Regions from separate parts of the Aeribacillus sp. SP014 genome, predicted to be linked through region 3. Evidence: predicted binding sites of a transcription regulator. Region 3 holds the regulator's gene; each other region holds the start of a gene.
The links. Region 3 encodes Rex, which represses fermentation and respiration genes when NADH is low (regulators of the CRP and FNR family bind a similar motif). Its sites were predicted from a motif close to TTGTGAAATATTTCACAA; they were not measured.

Region 1: ACVIJU_RS10360 (DUF2249 domain-containing protein) is a predicted target of Rex. The motif match lies at 2,052-2,069, and genes of this name have one in related genera.
Region 2: ACVIJU_RS02965 (AtpZ/AtpI family protein) is a predicted target of Rex. The motif match lies at 1,696-1,713, and genes of this name have one in related genera.
Region 4: ACVIJU_RS02725 (cytochrome c oxidase subunit 2A) is a predicted target of Rex. The motif match lies at 2,689-2,706, and genes of this name have one in related genera.

The regions. Positions count from the first base shown of each region.
Region 1 is NZ_JBSRXI010000001.1:2,126,786-2,131,608, forward strand. It holds gene ACVIJU_RS10345 (MogA/MoaB family molybdenum cofactor biosynthesis protein) at 1-73, opposite strand, end outside; partial or broken gene moaA (GTP 3',8-cyclase MoaA) at 84-1,059, opposite strand; partial or broken gene ACVIJU_RS10355 (helix-turn-helix domain-containing protein) at 1,483-1,611, shown strand; gene ACVIJU_RS10360 (DUF2249 domain-containing protein) at 2,131-2,364, shown strand; gene ACVIJU_RS10365 (DUF2249 domain-containing protein) at 2,369-2,596, shown strand; gene ACVIJU_RS10370 (hypothetical protein) at 2,583-3,830, shown strand; gene ACVIJU_RS10375 (metal-sulfur cluster assembly factor) at 3,876-4,178, shown strand; gene ACVIJU_RS10380 (hypothetical protein) at 4,645-4,767, opposite strand.
Region 2 is NZ_JBSRXI010000001.1:574,846-579,668, reverse strand. It holds gene atpE (F0F1 ATP synthase subunit C) at 1-157, opposite strand, end outside; gene atpB (F0F1 ATP synthase subunit A) at 227-937, opposite strand; gene ACVIJU_RS02970 (ATP synthase subunit I) at 944-1,327, opposite strand; gene ACVIJU_RS02965 (AtpZ/AtpI family protein) at 1,330-1,557, opposite strand; gene ACVIJU_RS02960 (S8 family serine peptidase) at 1,740-3,986, opposite strand; gene upp (uracil phosphoribosyltransferase) at 4,162-4,791, opposite strand.
Region 3 is NZ_JBSRXI010000001.1:3,916,771-3,921,593, reverse strand. It holds gene ACVIJU_RS19115 (ABC-F family ATP-binding cassette domain-containing protein) at 1-1,696, opposite strand, end outside; gene ACVIJU_RS19110 (redox-sensing transcriptional repressor Rex) at 2,008-2,649, shown strand; gene ACVIJU_RS19105 (twin-arginine translocase TatA/TatE family subunit) at 2,664-2,837, shown strand; gene tatC (twin-arginine translocase subunit TatC) at 2,860-3,606, shown strand; gene ACVIJU_RS19095 (YdiK family protein) at 3,699-3,902, opposite strand; gene ACVIJU_RS19090 (CPBP family intramembrane glutamic endopeptidase) at 3,907-4,638, opposite strand.
Region 4 is NZ_JBSRXI010000001.1:527,471-532,293, reverse strand. It holds gene ACVIJU_RS02735 (b(o/a)3-type cytochrome-c oxidase subunit 1) at 349-1,989, opposite strand; gene ACVIJU_RS02730 (cytochrome c oxidase subunit II) at 1,986-2,459, opposite strand; gene ACVIJU_RS02725 (cytochrome c oxidase subunit 2A) at 2,475-2,630, opposite strand; gene ACVIJU_RS02720 (DUF423 domain-containing protein) at 2,916-3,287, opposite strand; gene ACVIJU_RS02715 (YwdI family protein) at 3,368-3,673, opposite strand; gene speE (polyamine aminopropyltransferase) at 3,824-4,672, shown strand.

The sequences.
Region 1 (4,823 bases), 1.8 Mb from region 3:
TCGTATCAGAAACGGTGATCACTTTGCAGCGAACAGGGTCATTTGCCTTGCTGCGATGTTCAGATACACTCATCAATCACACCTCACCCGCCAATATAAGACATTTCCACACGTCTTTTTGCAGAAAGAGCATTGATCCTTCCTCTTTCTTCGGAATAACGATCGTCCCGAGCCTGCCAAACACGGGTGATCTCATCCAATATTTCTTCACCGCTTGCTCCCTTTCGCATTTTAACTAATAAATCAACGCCGTTTGAGGCAAATAGCATGTATACTTTTTACCGTCAGCTGATAGGCGCATTCGCGTGCAATCAGAACAAAAAGCTCCTGATAAGGAAGAAATAAAACCGCCTTCCACATCCGTACCTCGGTATCGATACCTTTTAGGAACCTCGCCAAAAACGTTGACTGAACTGGTTTAAGAGGTATTTCTTGGTGAATCATATCATGAACTTCTTTGCTCGTCAAAACTTCGTCCATTTTCCAACCGTTTAAGGTTTCGACATCCATATATTCGATGAAGCGGATCGTCATTCCTTTTTCTTCAAAAAAACGAGCCATCGGTAAAATTTCGCTCTCATTTATTCCTTTTACAACCATGTTCACCTTTACCGCCAGACCTTGTGCAACCGCTTCTTCAATTCCTCTAACAATTTCCTCAGACTTTGCTTTACCTCCGTTCATTTTAGAAAAAATTTCGTTATTTAAAGCATCTAAACTGACATTGATCCGGTTCATGCCCGCTTTTTTTAAACGCTTGGCATATGATATTAAAAATATCCGTTAATGGTCAATGAAACGTCTTGAAGATCTTGAATATTTTTTAACATCGATATTAGTACATCAATGTCCTTTCGTCCCTCCGGTCAGACGAATTTTTCGAATGCCTAAACGTAAAGAGGCTGACCAAACGATATATTTCTTCAAACGCCATTAGTTATTCCCGTTTCATAAAAGAATACTGTCTTCCTTCCATTTCAACATACAGAATACACAACGAAAATTCCATCGGTCTGTCACCGAAATGCGCAAATTCAATAAAGGGCGGTTAATTGATATCGCAACATCTTCCTCTCCTTATACATTCATTCTTCATATGTTACAGACAAGATAAACAATAGAATGAGATCTCTGTCACATAAATTCGAATGATCATAAAAGGTTAAATTAATTGTAAAAAAAATTTTCTGAAAAAGAAACCTATTTGGAATACATTTTACCAATTTATCATTTTTTTATGGCTAACATGATGGGGCTCTATACAATGAATTGAGAAAGCAAAATAGATACACAAAAAATATTTTACGATTTCGGCAAATGGACAATGTACCAATGCTTGGCGACTTGATGGAAAGAATGGTTATTATATTAGAAAACCGTTCATCCATCAACAGGATCTTCTTAGCTTTTTCCATTTCGGGTCACTTGTCGAGAAGCCGTCCAGACTCGAAAAAACTCAAAGTTGATTGAAAAAAAGATACTATCGAGAAACAACTGATAGAAAAAACATTAAAGAAAACCGCCGGCAACAAATCCGAAACTTCCTGAGAATTAGGGATTTCACGAGTTACACTTTACAATAAGATGAAAAAATACCAGCTACCTAAATAGATGAACAACTTCTCAATCGTTTTCAAAAATGGCATTAACTTGTTTTACGCCCCGCTTTTTCTTCTAGCACACTTTTCAGGCAACCATCTTTTTGATGTCAATGACATACTTTCAATGTTAGAATGATCTTTTTGCAATAGCGCTTTGTCCGGGTTAGACGTATTTTTCGCACAATGGCCGCTGACCATATTAGCAAAGAAATAAATTTCCCTACATGCCATCAGCTGTTTCCGCTTTAAAAACACACACTCTCCTTTCTATTTCAAGCAAAACAATATCCTTAGCGAAATGGTACCGATCTTTCATTGAAAACTGAAACATTTTCTAACAAGCAGTTCAATTGATGTTGCAACATCTTCCCTTCCCTCAATTGGAAGGATATATGCCAATACGGCATCACGAATCAATTATTCATAAACTTTTCAAAAGTGATGCCGATGAAGTGAAGCAAATCACAAATTGCGGGAATTGTTTTTACTATGATGAACATTGATAAAAAAGATGGAAAGGAGAATATGGATGGGAAAAACTGTTGAATTAGATGTTCGCGAAGATTTAAAGAAGAAATTAGAGCCGTTTCAAAAAATCATGGCGGCCATTCAGCCTCTTGCACAAGGAGATGTATTTATTTTACACGCTCCGTTTAAACCCGTTCCGCTTTTTCCTATCATGAAGAAAAAAGGGTTTTCTTATCAAGCGGAAAAAATAGAGGATAAACATTGGAAAATTACCTTTGTTAAAACGGAGGAATGAAAAAATGATACTGGATAATCGCGGCTTAGAGCCCCCACAACCGATGATGCGGACTTTAACGGCATTAGCAAAATTAAAAAAAGGAGAAGCGTTGAAAATTATTAATGACCGCCGCCCGATGTTTTTATTTGAACAGCTTGACGATCTCGGTTATACCTATCAAACGCAAAAGCGCAGTGATGGAAGCTATGAAATAACGATTGAAAAGAAGGATGACGATGATGACGGCTAATCATACTTATGAAACGAATATTCGAATCCCTTTTTCGTTTATTATTTTTGGCTTGCTGGCGTTTTTCCTTTCTCAAATTCTTTTATTTCTGTCAACTCGTCAGCTTTCAACCGGAGAAATGCGCCTTCCTGTCGTATTGTCAGCTGTCCATTTATTAGTGATTGGCTTTGCTTTAATGACAGCCATGGGGGCCATGTATCAGCTTGTTCCAGTCGTGTTTTTAACCCCGATATGGAATGAATCATTCGCTTTTATCCAAATGGTCGTCACGTCATTAGGAATACTATCTTTTAGCATCAGCCTGGCCTTTAATATTCAAATGGCTATATTTTCAGGCTTGCTTCTTACTTGCGGGATTGTAATGTTTTTATGGCAGATGTTCATGACATTAAAAAAACAGAAGAAAAGAACGGTCATCACTTTATTTGTTGGTACCGCCCTCATTTGTTTGCTCCTAACGATCGGGCTCGGATTGACGCTTGCCTACCATTTTTGGAGCGGCAGACAATTAATCGATCATGATTTGATTTTCAAAGCCCATATATTGCTGGGATTTTCCGGCTGGTTTACACTTCTTATCTTCGGATTTTCTTACAAAATGGTTCCGATGTTTTCATTGGCGCATCATTTTTCAATGAACACAGCCCGATATGTCTACATTTTTTATATAAGCGGTCTTGTGTTAACTTTCATCAGTTTTATAACGGCAAATGACCGGTTGTTATCAGCAGGGCTTCAATTGCTGGCTGTCGGATATGGGTTATTTGCATACCATATGTTTGCCATTTTAAAGAAAAGGATGAAGAAAAAACTGGATAAACCTTTTCTGTTTGCTCTTTTGGCCATTGTTGTTGGAGTCATCCTGCATATAGCGGCGGCCGGTTTTTCTTTTGAAAGTGAAATCCATTCCCGCATCTTTTCCATCATCATCTACTGTTATCTGTTCGGCTGGATTGTATTAAGCATCATTGGCTACTTATATAAAATTGTTCCTTTTCTATGGTGGACACACCGGTATAGCAAAAAAATCGGCAAAGAAGCGGTGCCGACTTTGAAACAAATGATAAATGAAAAATGGATTGTGATGGAATGCTGTTTATTTGTTGCGAGTCTTATCGGCATGATCGCTGCTCTTGCCTCTTCAAGTACTGGTCTATTTTATCTTGCTCAAGGAGGAATGGTGCTGTTTTCTGGATTATTTGCCTGTACGATTGGCTCCGTATTGCTGAAATAAAAAAATGAGGGAACGGTTTACTGAAATATAAAGGGTGATGTTACAATGGAAATAAAAGCAAAGATCTTGGAAAAACTGCAAAACGTTTTAGATCCTGAATTGGGAATTAATGTTGTTGATTTAGGACTGATCTATAAGATTGAAGTAAAAGACGGAACTGCATTCATTTTAATGACATTGACTACACCCGGCTGTCCGTTGCACGACTCAATAGCAGGCGGTGTGAAACGCGCGTTGCGTGATATTGAAGGCATTCAAGACGTAAATGTCCAAATCACTTGGAATCCGCCTTGGTCCCCTGATAGAATGAGCGAAAAAGCATTAAGGCAGCTAGGGTTCCTTTCCTAAACGTTTTTCAAAGACTGTTCCTTTCCTGAAAGGGACAGCTTTTTTTATGAAAGAAGTCCCAATTATTTTGGTGTTTTTGGCTCTTCTTCCAGCTCCCAAACAAATGGCATCACATTTAAAATTTTCGTTTAATCGTTTCACAGCCCCCAAAAAAATCCCCTTCCAGGAAAATCTTTTTACAAATGCTGTCTTCCTGCAGGGAATAATCGCTGTTCCTTGTTTTTCCGGAGGTGTCAACCAGGAAAAAAATGTAACTGAAATTGCAAATGACGTTTCGTCCATTCCAATGAAAAAGCTCAAAATATCGTCATTCCGTAAGAATTGGCAAAACTGACGCCAACTATGGGACAATTAAAAATAATAAAAGCAAAGAATACATTTACCGTCGGCCATACCGGTCAGTAAATTCCGAGTGGAATTCGCATGACAGAACCTTGCAAGACGGGTTGGCAACTTAGATGCTTTTTTATGTTGCTGTCAGGTTATAAATATCTTGGAACGTACTTGCTAACGGAGATAAAATTCGCCATACGGCAAATGCAAATGTCATGGCTAAAGTGGTGACTGGCAGTAATGCTTTTTGTTTCACCAAAATCCCCCTCCTAAACAGATGAATGGTGCCATCATCTGTACCATAAAAATAGG
Region 2 (4,823 bases), 3.3 Mb from region 3:
CCAACGCAACCCCGATAAACATAGTAGTTTGAAGCATACCGCGCGCCTCAGGTTGACGAGCAATACCTTCTACTGTACGAGATACGATAAGTCCGTTACCAATACCAGCACCAAGTGCCGCTAAACCAATTGCAATTGCAGCTGCTAATAAATTCATGAATAAAGTCCTCCTTTATTTGTTTAAAAATAATTTTTTACACAAAAATTATGATGAAGTCATTTATTTTTAATGGTCATGGCTAACTTTATGCGCCATATAAACCATTGTTAACATTGTAAAGATAAAAGCTTGGATTGCACCTACAAAAATACTGAATGCCTGCCACGCCATCATCGGAATAATTGCCCCGATGAAGCCGAATGCTCCGCTAGTTGCCAAGCTGACAAGCAGACCTAGCAAAATTTCCCCAGCATAGATGTTACCGTAAAGACGAAGACCAAGCGTCAACGTGTTTGCAAACTCTTCAATAATTTTAAGCGGGAACAAAAACGGCAGTGGCTTGAAAAAGTCGCTTCCATAGGCGGAAAAGCCCTTTAATTTAATCCCGTAATAATGCGATAAACCGACGACTAAAATGGCCAGTGTCAGCGTTATGGTAGGATCAGCCGTAGGCGATTTCCACCAAAGCTCATGGTCAACAACGATAGCGAATGGTAGACCAAGCATATTGGAAACAAAAATGTACATGATGAGCGTCATTCCTAAAGTAAGGAATCGGCCTCCTGTCTGCCAGTCCATCGTGCTGTTAATAATGTTTTTCACAAAATCCATGACCCATTCCAAAAAGTTTTGCATACCCGTTGGCTTCATTGCCAAAGAGCGGGTCGACAATACGGCGATGATAAATACAATTGCGCTAGATACAAGAATCATTAAAATATTGGACAAATTAAATTCAAGCCCTAATAATTTTACTATCGGCGCTTCGTGACCCAACAAAATTCACCTCTCTTCCCAAGCTTGTCCGCAAATGTATAGAATAGAATCTATCATAATGACAATATAGATTGTCATTAAACCAATAACCACGCTAATTAAATGGAAATGTTCAGGGAATTTAAGTGCGATTAATACCGCCAATCCTGCGGCTGCCATCCTTGAAACCGTTCCAAGCGAACGTGCTGTACGGCCTTCTTCAATTGCTTGCTGTATTTGCTTTGATTTACGCACTAGTATCCATAAATTATAGAGGCTAAAGCTTGTACCAAGGGCAAGACCGAGGAAAATATCTTGATAAGGAGTAAACCCCCACGCTAACACATAGATGGCAAGCAAAAACAGCAAATATTTTTTGCTGCGCACAAACAATTTTTCTATACGATCCATAGTTACCGTTCATTCTCCTGAAAAAAATGTTGGACTAATCTCAGCATCGCAATTATTCCCGCAGCCAGTCCAATTAGAAGACCGATGATCAAAAAAACGGGTTCTGTATGCAAATGTCGATCAAGCCATCTTCCTGCAAAAATCCCAACGAGCACTGACCCTGCCAAATAGGAAAGAATGGCGGTCATTAAAGCGTATGCTCGGAGCGGATGGTGCTCTTTTTGCCGCATTGGGTATGTCCTCACAATATAAAATTACCTTATTTTCATTATGTTAAAAGGCTGTTGAAAACCTTATCATCCCACCCCGTTTAGCATACAATAGGCACCAATCAATGTCAATCTGTTTCACGTCAAAAGTTGAGCTATTTGTTAATAATATCACAATTTGTTCACAAATATTTTTGGTGTTTCTATTGACTTTTTAATATTTTTTTATCTAAAATGATTGTCGTTTCATAGCTGCTTTCTTCCCCGTCTTTTTTTGCAAAAATAAGCGCTTTGTAAACGCCGTTTGGAATGTCCTTAAATTGCCCGGAAATGTCTCTTTTCAACAAACCTCCCGGAATATTTCTTTGCCAGTCTAAAAAGCCTTTGAATGTTAAAGTGTCCGGATCATACAGGGCAATCCCGAATTCATCCGCCCCTTGCGGCAAATAAAGCTCATAATGGTACATATTCCCTTGATCGGCAAGCCCAAATTCAAATCCCATGATTTTTGGATAATTCGGTTCGCCAACAACGAATAAATATGGAAGGCGGATTGTCTGGCTGCCGGCTGTCACAACAAGTGTCCCGTCATACAATCCTTCCCTCAATGATTTTGGTGCAACATCAATCGAGACGGATACTTCTCTTTTCCCGTTAGCAGGAACCTTTACGGAAATAGGGAGCTGCCATTGAACCCCTTTTTGATAATGCGGTTTAGAAAAAACAAACGTTTTTTCTTGATCGGAGAGATTTTCAAGAGTTAACGTGATCTCTTTCTTTTTCCTGCCGATATTTTTGTGAAATTGACCGAATGATAGAGATGCCGGATAAATGAGAGCTCTTGTCTGAACAGCCGATAAAATATCGATTCTTCCCGCCCCCTGCTCAAACACCTTGTACAGCCTTCCATTTTGATCATAAAGCGGTTTAGCAGTATTCATCATAGCTGCTTTTATTTGTTCCGGCGACCAATCTGGATGCTTTTGTTTGATCAATGCCGCTGCACCTGCTATATGCGGAGCAGCCATGCTTGTTCCTTGAAGAGACATATACCCTTTAGGTATTGTGCTGTCAATTGCTACACCAGGCGCGACAAGATCGGGCTTCACTTCCCATGTGACTGTTACCGGCCCTTTTGATGAAAAGGGTGCGAGGCGATCTTGTTCTATCTGAATGGTTGTTTTGATGAACGATTTTTCATTCAATTGTTTCAGCAGCCATTCGCCATCTTCCTTTGAGATGGAGACAACAGGAAAGTCCAATTTTTCTTCTAAATTGCCGGTAAATCTTCCTTTCATGTTGTTGTAAATAATCAACGCTTGGGCTCCGGCTGATTTTGCATTTTTCGCTTTTTCGGCAAACGTGATTTCCCCGCGCTTCACCAAGGCTATTTTTCCTTTAACAGAAGGTTTAAAGTCTTTTTTCTCCCCTAAGCCTGCATATTCTATTCGTCCTCTAATTGTTGTCCAAGGGGCAGAATTGAACAAAGATTCAGCTGGTATTTTCTTTTGAAATCCTGAAAGGGTTAAATACTTTACGTCAAGCGGCGGTGTCGATGCGCCGACGGAAATTGCTTTGCTTGCAGTGCCAGGCGAACCGACGGTCCAAATGTTAGGACCAGAGTTTCCGCTTGATACAACTGCAGTTATCCCCTCTTCAACGGCTCGGTTTAACGCCAGGCTTGTCGGATAATCCGGGCCGTTCACATCATTGCCAAGAGAAAGATTTACGATATCTACCTGATCCTCAATCGATTTTTCAATCGCTGCAATAACTTGGTCTGTCGTCCCGTATCCATGAGGGCCAAGCGCTCTATAGGCAATGATGGAGGCATCCGGAGCAACCCCTTTCAATTTTCCATTTGCGGCTATAATTCCTGCTACGTGAGTGCCGTGAATTGTCCTCGAATTGTCTTTCGCGACTGTTTCCATTGGGTCTTTGTCTAGATCTACAAAATCAAATCCGCCTTGATAATTTTTTTGTAAATCTCGGTGGTTGTAGTCGATCCCCGTATCTATAACAGCTACTTTCACTCCTTTTCCCGTCAATCTTTCATCCTTCGCGTCAAAATAGCCGCGTGCATCGATGCCGCCTATAAAAGGAACACTTTCTTCAACCGTTGCTTGAAAAGTCGTTACAGGCTCTGCATGTTCAATGTAAGGCTCTTTTACTAGCTGATCTAGGTCTCTTTTTTTCCCTTTTACGGAAAACCCGGTAAACGTTTTTTTATATTCCCAGCAAATGTTTATTTCCGGATATTTTTTTTGAATCAACTCTTTTATTTTTGAAAGGTTCTGATCTGACAAAACAATGATCATTGTGACTTGTTCATCAGCATTCTCTTCAGGGATTTGTGGATGTTCGGGGAAGGTCTTTGCAAAAGCAGTTACATCAAAAACGTGGAAAATGAAGACAAAAAGCAAACAAATTCGCACTGAAGGGTTTCCCATTTCTATCACCTCAGCACTTATTGTTCGCTATGAACATCAGTTTATTGCATGAAAAAAGTCGTTTTAAGGGAAAAGTGAGAAATTGATGGAGCGGGAATATGCTGCTCCTTATATTAATGAATTTTTCATACTATGTTAAAAAGAAAGAGAGGGCACTTCACTTCGCCCTCTCCTGTTATTTTGTACCAAATAAACGGTCTCCTGCATCTCCTAAACCTGGTACGATATAGCCATGGTCGTTTAATTTCTCATCAAGAGCGGCAATGTAAATATCGACATCTGGATGAGCTTCTTCCATTGCTTTTACCCCTTCAGGAGCAGCTACTAGACACATGAAACGGATATTTTTTGCACCGCGTTTTTTTAGACACTCTATTGCTTCAACTGCTGAACCGCCGGTAGCCAGCATTGGGTCAACAACGATGAAATCCCGCTCTTCCACATCAGAAGGAAGTTTTACATAGTATTCTACAGGCTTTAATGTTTTCGGATCCCGATATAACCCGATATGGCCGACTTTTGCGGCAGGAATCAGTTTCAAAATGCCGTCAACCATTCCTAGCCCCGCACGCAAAATGGGAATAACCCCAAGTTTTTTTCCTGACAAGATTTTTGTTTTCGCTACTCCTACCGGGGTTTCTACTTCCACTTCCTCCAGCGGAAGATCTCGTGTTATCTCAAACGCCATTAATGTAGCAATCTCATCCACAAGCTCTCGAAATTCTTTTGTTCCGGTTTTTTTATCGCGAATATAGGATAGCTTATGCTGAATTAACGGGTGATCAAATACAAACACTTTGCCCAAGTTTCACATCTCCTTTTCTTTTGCCTCAATAG
Region 3 (4,823 bases):
CTTGTTCATAAGATAATTTTCCTTGTTTTTGCTCTTTGGTTTCGATAGTTGGTTCTTTCAACTGTTCAAGCTCGATCATCTCCGCTTTTTTTGCAATGTAATAATCATAGTCCCCGATATATTCGGCAATGCCTTCTGTGGATAATTCAAAAATTTTGGTCGCGATTTTGTTGATAAAATAACGATCGTGCGAAACAAACAAGATTGTTCCAGGAAAATTTATCAGAGCGTTTTCCAATACTTCTTTGCTGTCGAGATCCAGATGATTCGTAGGTTCATCCATGATGAGAAAGTTAGCTTTTTTTAGCATTAATTTCGCTAAAGCGAGCCGAGCTTTTTCTCCTCCGCTTAAAGACGAGACGGTTTTCAGCACTTCATCTCCTGAAAAAAGGAAATTCCCTAAAACCGTTCGGATTTCTTTTTCTGTTTTTTCGGGATAGTCATCCCACAATTCATCTAAAACCCGTTTAGATGAAGACAAATCCGCTTGTTCCTGGTCATAATATCCGATTTGGACATTAGATCCAAACTGAATTTTTCCGCTCAGCGGCTTTAAGCGGTTGATGATCGTTTTTAATAAGGTAGATTTTCCAACTCCGTTTGGCCCTATTAAGGCAATTGAGTCCTTCCTGTTGATCGAAAAGTTAATATTTTTCACGATCGGAGTTTTTTGATCGTAGGAAAGGGACAAATCAATGGCTTTTAACACGTCATTGCCGCTTTGCTTTTCGATTTCGAAGGAAAAGCTGGCTGACTTCTCGTCCCCAGCGGGCCTGTCCAGTATTTCCATTTTCTCAAGCATTTTCCTTCTGCTTTGCGCACGTTTCGTTGTCGATGCTCTTGCTAAGTTTCGTTGAATAAAATCTTTCATCCGCGCGATTTCTTCTTGCTGTTTTTCAAATTGTTTTAATTCCCTTTCGTACGCTTCCGCTTTTTGTTTTAAATAAGCGCTGTAATTCCCAACATACTTCGTACAAACTGTTCGTGATATTTCATAAACAGTGTTGACAACGCGATCTAAAAAGTACCGGTCATGGGAAACAATTAGAACCGCTCCATTATAATGCTGTAAATATTGTTCGAGCCAGTTTAATGTTTCCATGTCGAGATGGTTTGTCGGCTCGTCGAGTATGAGCAGATCCGGTTTTTTCAACAGGAGCTTTCCGAGTGCTAACCGGGTTTTTTGTCCTCCGCTCAAAACCGAAATTTTAGTTGAATAGTCGTAATCAGCAAACCCTAATCCATGCAGCACAGAACGGATATCCGCCTCATATTGATATCCGCCATTTTCTTTATATAAATGTTGGAGTGAATCATATTCCTTCATTAAGCTTTGCAAAGCATGAGAATCTCCAGCTGAGGAGATAGCTGCCATTTTTTGTTCAATATTTCGCAGCTCAGCTTCGATGTTCCGCAGCTCTTCAAAAACGGTTAGCATTTCATCCCATATCGACTTAGTTGATTCTAATCCTGTGTTTTGTGCCAGATAGCCGATTGTTAAATCTTTTGGCTTCACAATTTCACCAGAATCAAAGGGCATTTCACCGGCAATGATTTTCAATAATGTTGATTTTCCGGCTCCATTGCGGCCTACAACGGCGATTTTATCTCCTGTTTGGATTTCCAGCTTAATATTCGATAAAATAAGGTCAGCACCATAATATTTTGTGATTTTGTTTAACTGCAATAAAATCATCCATAGTTCACCTCAATCTTTGCTAGAATAAGTGTAGCCTATATATTTGACTGCAGGCAACTGACCTGATGAACAAAAGGACAAGAAATTGTAACAATCGTTCAAAAGACACGAATAAAAAAATAGTGTATAGTTTTTATATAAGGAGAGTTTAGAGAAAAAACAAATAAAAAGAAATGTAGACGGAGAAGAAGATCAGGATGGAAGCGTTATCAGTCTGATATTGTTTCATACAGGCGAGCAGCCGCTTGCTAGAAAACATAGTTAAAAACAAAATTAGTCAGGTTGTTTTGGATTGCGAGGGATGAGCATTGAATCAAGATCAATCTAAGATACCGCAAGCAACTGCAAAAAGATTACCTCTATATTATCGGTTTTTGCAAAATTTACATGCCTCGGGAAAACAACGTGTTTCCTCTCAAGAACTGAGTGAAGCAGTAAAAGTAGATTCTGCGACAATTAGAAGGGACTTTTCATATTTCGGAGCGCTGGGCAAAAAAGGTTATGGATATAATGTCAATTATTTGTTATCATTTTTTAGAAAGACGCTTGACCAAGATGAGTTGACCAAAGTTGCCCTCATTGGCGTCGGAAATTTGGGAACAGCTTTTTTAAATTACAATTTTACAAAAAATAACAACACACAAATTGTTATTGCATTTGACATTAATAAACGAAAAGTAGGAATGAAAATTGGTGGAGTTCCAATTTATCATTTGGATCAGCTAGAAAGTGAATTGCCTGATGATGTGCCTGTTGCGATATTAACGGTCCCGGCAACCGCCGCTCAAGGAATAACGGATCGGTTAGTGGAAAAAGGCATAAAAGGCATTTTAAATTTTACGCCGGCTCGCTTAAATGTTCCGGATAAAATTCGGATTCATCATATCGATCTATCTGTTGAACTTCAGGCTCTTGCATATTTTTTAAAACATTATTCGAATGAAGATTGAAGGAGCGATATTAAATGCCAACAATTGGAATTGGAAGCTTGCTGTTGATTGTATTTGCAGCTCTGCTTGTTTTCGGGCCGAAAAAACTTCCTGAGCTTGGAAAAGCTATAGGAGAATCATTAAAGGAGTTTAAAAGTGCCACGAAGGGCTTAGCAGACGATGATGAAGAAAACAAGAAAAATGAATAGCAAGAAGAATGGATGAATAATGATGAGCGAAAAAAAAATGTCCGTGTTGGAGCATATAGCGGAGCTTAGAAAACGGCTGATTATTGTAGTCGTTTTCTTTTTCGTTGCTATGATTACTGGCTTTTTCATAGCGAAGCCAATTATTGTTTTTTTACAGCAAACTGATGAAGCGAAGCAATTCGCCTTAAATGCTTTTCGTCCTGCAGATCCATTGATCGTTTATATGCAGTTTACATTTATTATTGCTTTAATTCTAACTTTCCCTGTTTTATTGTACCAGCTTTGGGCGTTTATCAGCCCAGGACTGTATGAAAAAGAAAGGCGGGTCACATTAAGCTATATACCGTTGTCGGTTGCTTTATTTCTTTTAGGTATAAGCTTCTCTTATTTTATTTTGTTTCCTTTTGTCATCGATTTTATGGGGCGGCTTTCCAATGATTTAAACATTCAACAAATGATAGGAATAAATGAATACTTTCGTTTCCTGCTGCAGTTAACATTGCCTTTCGGACTGTTGTTTCAGCTTCCCGTTGTCATAATGTTTTTAACAAGACTCGGGATCATCAATCCGGCGTTTTTGGTAAAGGTTAGAAAATATGCGTATTTTGTATTGCTTGTTATCGCAGCGATCATTACGCCGCCTGAAATTGTGTCGCATTTAATGGTCACGATTCCGCTATTCATTTTGTATGAAATAAGTATCATTGTTTCAAGATTTGCTTACAAAAAAGCACAGTCTTCTCAAATAAAAGAATCAGATCAAAAGTAAAACCGATGGGCTGTTATAAACATATCCCTGTCAAGTAGACAGTATAGGCTTTTTTCCTACTGTCTACACAAGAGGGATAATATCATTACACCTCATCGGTTGTTTTTTGCTTTCCGAATTTTATATGAGAAAGTGAACATGCGGATGGAAACAGCAAAATCAAACGTGGCTAAAATCATTAAAATCATATTTGTAGCTGTCCACATACCATTTTCAGCATGATGAATTGCTAAATATGTAAATAGAACTCCCATGATAAAATAGAAGAGTCCCATGGAAACGGGATGAAAATTCATAATCTTAGCTGCCTCCAATAATGATTTGTATTTGTTCCATTTGCTTCATCATGTTTTCAATCTCATCATGATAAATTGTTTGAATGATGACTACGATTGTATTCATCATTGTATGGGCAAAAATAGGGACTAATATGCGTTTTGTTTTATAATATAAAAAAGCGAACGTAAATCCCATTGCTGTATAACGCAATAAAAGTTCAGGCTCCCCATGCACGATGCCGAACAATAGCGAACTGACAAGCGCGCCGATCCAAAAATTCGTTTTTTGATAAATCACCCCGAAAATAATTTTTCGGAAGATAATTTCTTCAAGAATCGGTCCTATTATTGATGTGACAATAATCAAATAAGGCGTTGCTTCAATTAAATCCATAATAACTTGAGTATTTTCCGACATCGGATTAACTTTAAGTACATATATTTCAATATTGCCAACGATTGTTTGAATGAAAAAAGCTAAAAAAACTCCGAAAACAGCCCATATGGCAGATTCGCCGAAAGAAGCTTTTTCAATCCGGACATTATTTTTTCGTTCATGACGAAGGAGAAATAAAATAATGACAAACGCAGCAGTAAAACTTGTAATCGACCAATATGCTTGCGCTTGAAAAAGTCCTGCATTGAGATTTTCATCGACGCCAACACCCAGTTCATAAAAAAGGGGAACTCCAATATAGGATGAGAGCTGCATAATGATGTACGTAATGATGATCCACCAATATTGCTTTTTCACGAATAGTTCTCCTTTATAAAAGATTCATATGACTATTTTAACACACAATGGTTTTAAGAAAGAAAAACAATTTTGACAAGGGAAGCACTTAATGGAGGATGTTAAAATTTTTTTAAAAGAGACTTGAAAAATAGAGGAGGTTTCTTTAATATAATAATTGGTGTTAGCACTCGATAGCAATGAGT
Region 4 (4,823 bases), 3.4 Mb from region 3:
CTGCAAGACGCTTTATAATTTCTTGAACAGCGCCCTGCCCTTGTCTAGCTTCCTTGTCAAATAGACAGAAGTCTAAGCAGGACAGAAGTCTAAGCAGCCTTGCTTCTTTAATGAAGCAAGGTTATTCAGCTTTTCTATGAGCTTTTATTTTCATTTCGATCTTACTTATATAAATAAAAGCACTTAAATTTCAAAAACGGCCAATAAAGCTTTTTTTCCCTTCGACTTAAAACGTATAATCGAGATTCAGAAAAAATTTCCGATTACCTCCCCCATTTCATCTAGGGCATTTTCCGCATCCATAGCAATAAAAAAAACCGGGCGTGAAAATTCCACGCCCAGTTTCTTCTACCAGAATTTAAATCCCGGTGAACTTGGTGCATTTTCAATGATATCGATGACCGGTACTGTATAAGCGATTACAATTAGCACAACAGACAGACCGATCCAAATTTTCCAATTTTCTAGAAGCAATGGCGTTTTTTCCGCATCTTCATGAACTTCACCAACTGGAAATTCTTCCGTTCCTTTTGGAGCAGCCACTGCCAAATTTATAACAATATAAAGAATCATCAAAATGGCAACGAATAAGATGGCTCCGCCAACCGCCATGATAGTTTGATAAGACATCCATTCCAACGCCTGCGGATGGTCTCCATATGTTGTATAAGCGGTCCGCCGAGGAGCTCCAAACAGACCAACTGTATGCATGGCTCCTGACATTAGGAACATACCGATGCACCAGAAAACGGTTTGAATGATCCCTAATTTATTTAATCGCGGTGTTAACGTTCTGCCTGTTAAATGAGGAACCAACCAATAGGAAATACCAAAAAACGTCAACGCTACAGTGGTGGCCACTGTTAAATGGAAATGTCCTGTTACCCATAAAGTGTTATGAACGACTTGGTTCATTTGGTTACTTGCATTAATGATTCCGCCTGCTCCGCCAGGAATAAAAACGAGCATTCCCATAAACGGTGCAAAAAAGCGAACATCTGTCCACGGAAGCTTTTTCACCCAGCCAAACAGTCCGCTGGCCCCTTTTTCTCTTCCGCTTATTTCAAATGTTGCAAACAAAGCGAAAGCTGTCATTAAAGATGGAACAATGACCATAAACGTCAACACAATTTGCAAAAACTTCCAAAACGGAGTGATCCCAGACTCTAGTATTTGATGATGGAAGCCGACTGGGATGGAAAAAAGAACAAACAGTACAAACGCCAGTCTTGCAAGCGAATCGCTGAAAATTTTCCCGCCTATTATTTTTGGAATGATGACGTACCAGCACATATAGGCAGGCAATAACCAGAAATACACTAATGGATGGCCGAAATACCAAAAAAGTGTTCTGCTTAACAGCACATTGATTTTATCGACTAACCCGAAGGACCAAGGAATAAACTGGAATAATACCGTTACTGCTACGCCCAATGTTGCTATGATCCATAAAATCATTGTGGCAACTGCCATAAAGCTTAATAGAGGAGACGGCTTTCCTTCATTTTTCTTTTTCCAGACAGCGTATTGGCTAAACATGCCAGCTCCGCTTACCCAGCTGCCGACTACAACAAGCGTCAGACCGATATAAAACCATGGCGATGCTTTAAGTGGTGCATAAAAAGTGTATAGAACGGTCGCTTTATTTAATAAGATCATAACCGTTGTAATCGCTGTTCCAATCGTCATAAGCCAAAAGCCGATCCAAGCCGACTTTTTGGCAAACGGAGTTAAATCACCTGTCGTCCGACTCATGGAAGCATATAAAAAACCAATGATAAAAAATGTTGTAAAAACAAGTGCCAACAAAACGCCATGAGCAGTCAAAAGCTGATAATATCCGATCCCTGCCGGAAGCTCAAGCGTTCCGCTTCTAACAAAAGCCTGCAATAACCCGGCAATCGCTCCTAAAAACAATGCAATATAACCAACTGCAATATGGGCGAGCGCCAGCTTTCCATCGTTTGGGTGAAGCGCTGTATTTTTCATGCTTTTGTCACCTCAATTTTCGTGCTCATCATTTGGTGCCCAGTACCGCAATATTCGTTGCAAATTATTAAATAGCTGCCGGGTTTATGAAATGTATGTGTAAGCGAATTCACATGTCCCGGGGTCACCATCATGTTTACATTTGTGCCAACGATTTCAAGGCCATGAACAACATCTTTGCTTGTCACGATAATATGAACTTTTGCTCCCTCCGGTATTTTTATGTCATTCGGCATAAAGGCAAAAGCTTGAGAAACTATAACAAGTTCGTATTCGTTGTCTCCAATTTTCTTTAAGCCTGGTTGATTAAACGGCTCTGTCGTGTCTACTTTTTGCGGATCCAATGTGGTCAGATCACTCGGCGGATGATGACCTTGTGCAAATGCACTGATGCCCACGATTGTTAAAAACATCACAAGCGTACCTATACCTATTAATAGCCAAACCTTTTCAAGTCTGTGCAAATGCAAGATGATCCCCCTCCTTTATAATCGTTGAATAAATAAGTAGTAAACTCCAAACCAAGAAAGTATTAAAAAAAGAGCCAGCATAAGAACGGATAAAAAAGTGCCAAATAACGAATATTCTTTCTTTTGAGCAATTTCCTGCTCTTTTTTATCGGAGATGAATTCTTTTGCCACCCATAACACCACCTTTTCTTCTTTTAAAAAAATTGTAGTTTAGCTTACGTTAGTCAATCTGTGAAAAAAATCACATTTTCCATAGTACTTTTTGACAGTATGTTGAACAAAAAAACATTGCATTCACACTGAATCTTCTATCATTAGGAAGCTAGGAGCCAAAATGAACGGGACACATTTTTGGATAAAGCTCTGGCTATGACCTTTGAATCGGTTAAGAAGGTCACCCTTTCATTTCTTTGCACAAAAAACGCCTGTCCCGATATAGTAGACAGACGTTTATATTTACATATATTTAACTGCAGCAACAGCAAGAAGAACCCATGCAATTAAAAATGAAATGCCTCCAAGCGGCGTAATTGCACCTAACACTTTGATCTGCGTCACACTTAATATATACAGGCTTCCGGAAAACAGGAGAATACCGATGAGCATCAGCCACCCGGCCCAATTTGCATAGCCTGCCTGCGGATGCTGCTGCAAAAACAGAGCCGTGACAAAAAGGCCTATCGAATGGAACATTTGATATTGTACACCTGTTTGCCATGTCTCCAAATATTTTTGCGGAATTTTCCCTTCCAAACCATGGGCGCCGAATGCTCCTAAAGCTACAGACAAAAAAGCACCGACGGCTCCAAGAATGAAAAATATTTTCATCATCTTCACCCCTTTTTCCCTTCATCTTACCTTATCGTCCGTTTTTTTTAAATGAAGATTTTACAGATGACAAGATTTTGTTAGAAATCAAAAATAGATTCTCCATTTGCATCGTCTTCGACCAACAAACGTTCTTTCATTGTCAGCGTTTTGCTGTTTGCATTTCCGATCATTTTTTCCAGCTCTAATGGAGTTATTTCACTTTCGCTTTTTGGCTCTTGAATAGCTGAAAAATCATAATTTTCCTCTTGTTGATCCAAAATAACATCACATAAAGAACGGATGACAAGAAGCCGGGCTTTTAGATCATGAGGTGTTCCTGCTGCCTTTGCCTTTTTCAGTTCCTCCTCCATTTTTCCTATTATGCTTGAGACCGGTATATTCAACTCCTATCGCTCCTTATTGAAAGATAATGATCTTGCTTTTTTATCATATTTGATTTTTTCCTTATTGACAAACTTGTCTGCTTCATTCACTTTTCATAACAAACTTGTTACAATAAGTAAGGAATTTTTGAGCACAAGGAGGGCCTGCAGATGGACAATCAATATTTGCAAACAATAAACGGCGATTTATGGTTAACAGAAGATGAAAGAGAAAATTTAAAAATCAGCTATAGAATCAAAGAAGTGCTTTTTTCAAAGCAATCCCCTTTTCAACATGTTATGGTATTGGATTCATATGATTTTGGCCGCATGCTAGTGCTAGATGGAGTTGTGCAAACCACTTCTATTGATGGGCATATATATAATGAAATGATTTCCCATATCCCGCTCAATCTCCACCCAAATCCGGAAAAAGTGCTGATCATCGGCGGCGGAGACTGCGGTGTTGCCAGAGAAGTATGCAAATATGATTCAGTGAAGGAAATCGATATGGTGGAAATTGACGAGCTTGTCGTTTCCGCATGCAAGGAGCATCTGCCTGAAGTGTCAGGAAACTTAAGCGACCCGCGCGTAAATTTCTTATTTATTGACGGCGTGAAATATGTAGAAAACAAACAAAATGAATACGATGTGATCATTGTTGACTCTTCTGACCCGATTGGACCGGCAGAACAGCTGTTTTCAAAAGATTTTTATACCAACCTATATAAAGCGTTAAAAGACGATGGCCTCATGGTATGCCAAAGTCAATCGCCTGTTTTCCACTTGGATGTTTTAAAACGGTCTTATAGCCATATTCAATCTTTATTCCCGATTACAAAACTATACACAGCTGTTGTTCCTACATATCCGGGAGGACTATGGAGCTTTACAATCGGATCGAAAAAATATGAAGATGTAAAGTCGGACAATTTTTCGAAAGATACAAAATATGTAAATCAAGCTATTCTCGAAGGGTGCTTTAAGCTTCCTGAGTTTTTGCAGCAAGCATTGAAATAATGGAGCTGGCCCAAAAGTCATTGAAAGTTGGCTTTTTGGGCCTCTATTTGTTTTGACAAAAAAACATACTTTCTAGTAAAAATGCAAGCGTCAAACGAACAATAAAGAAAGAACTGTGTGCTGCAAAATAAAGTACATAATTATATTGCAA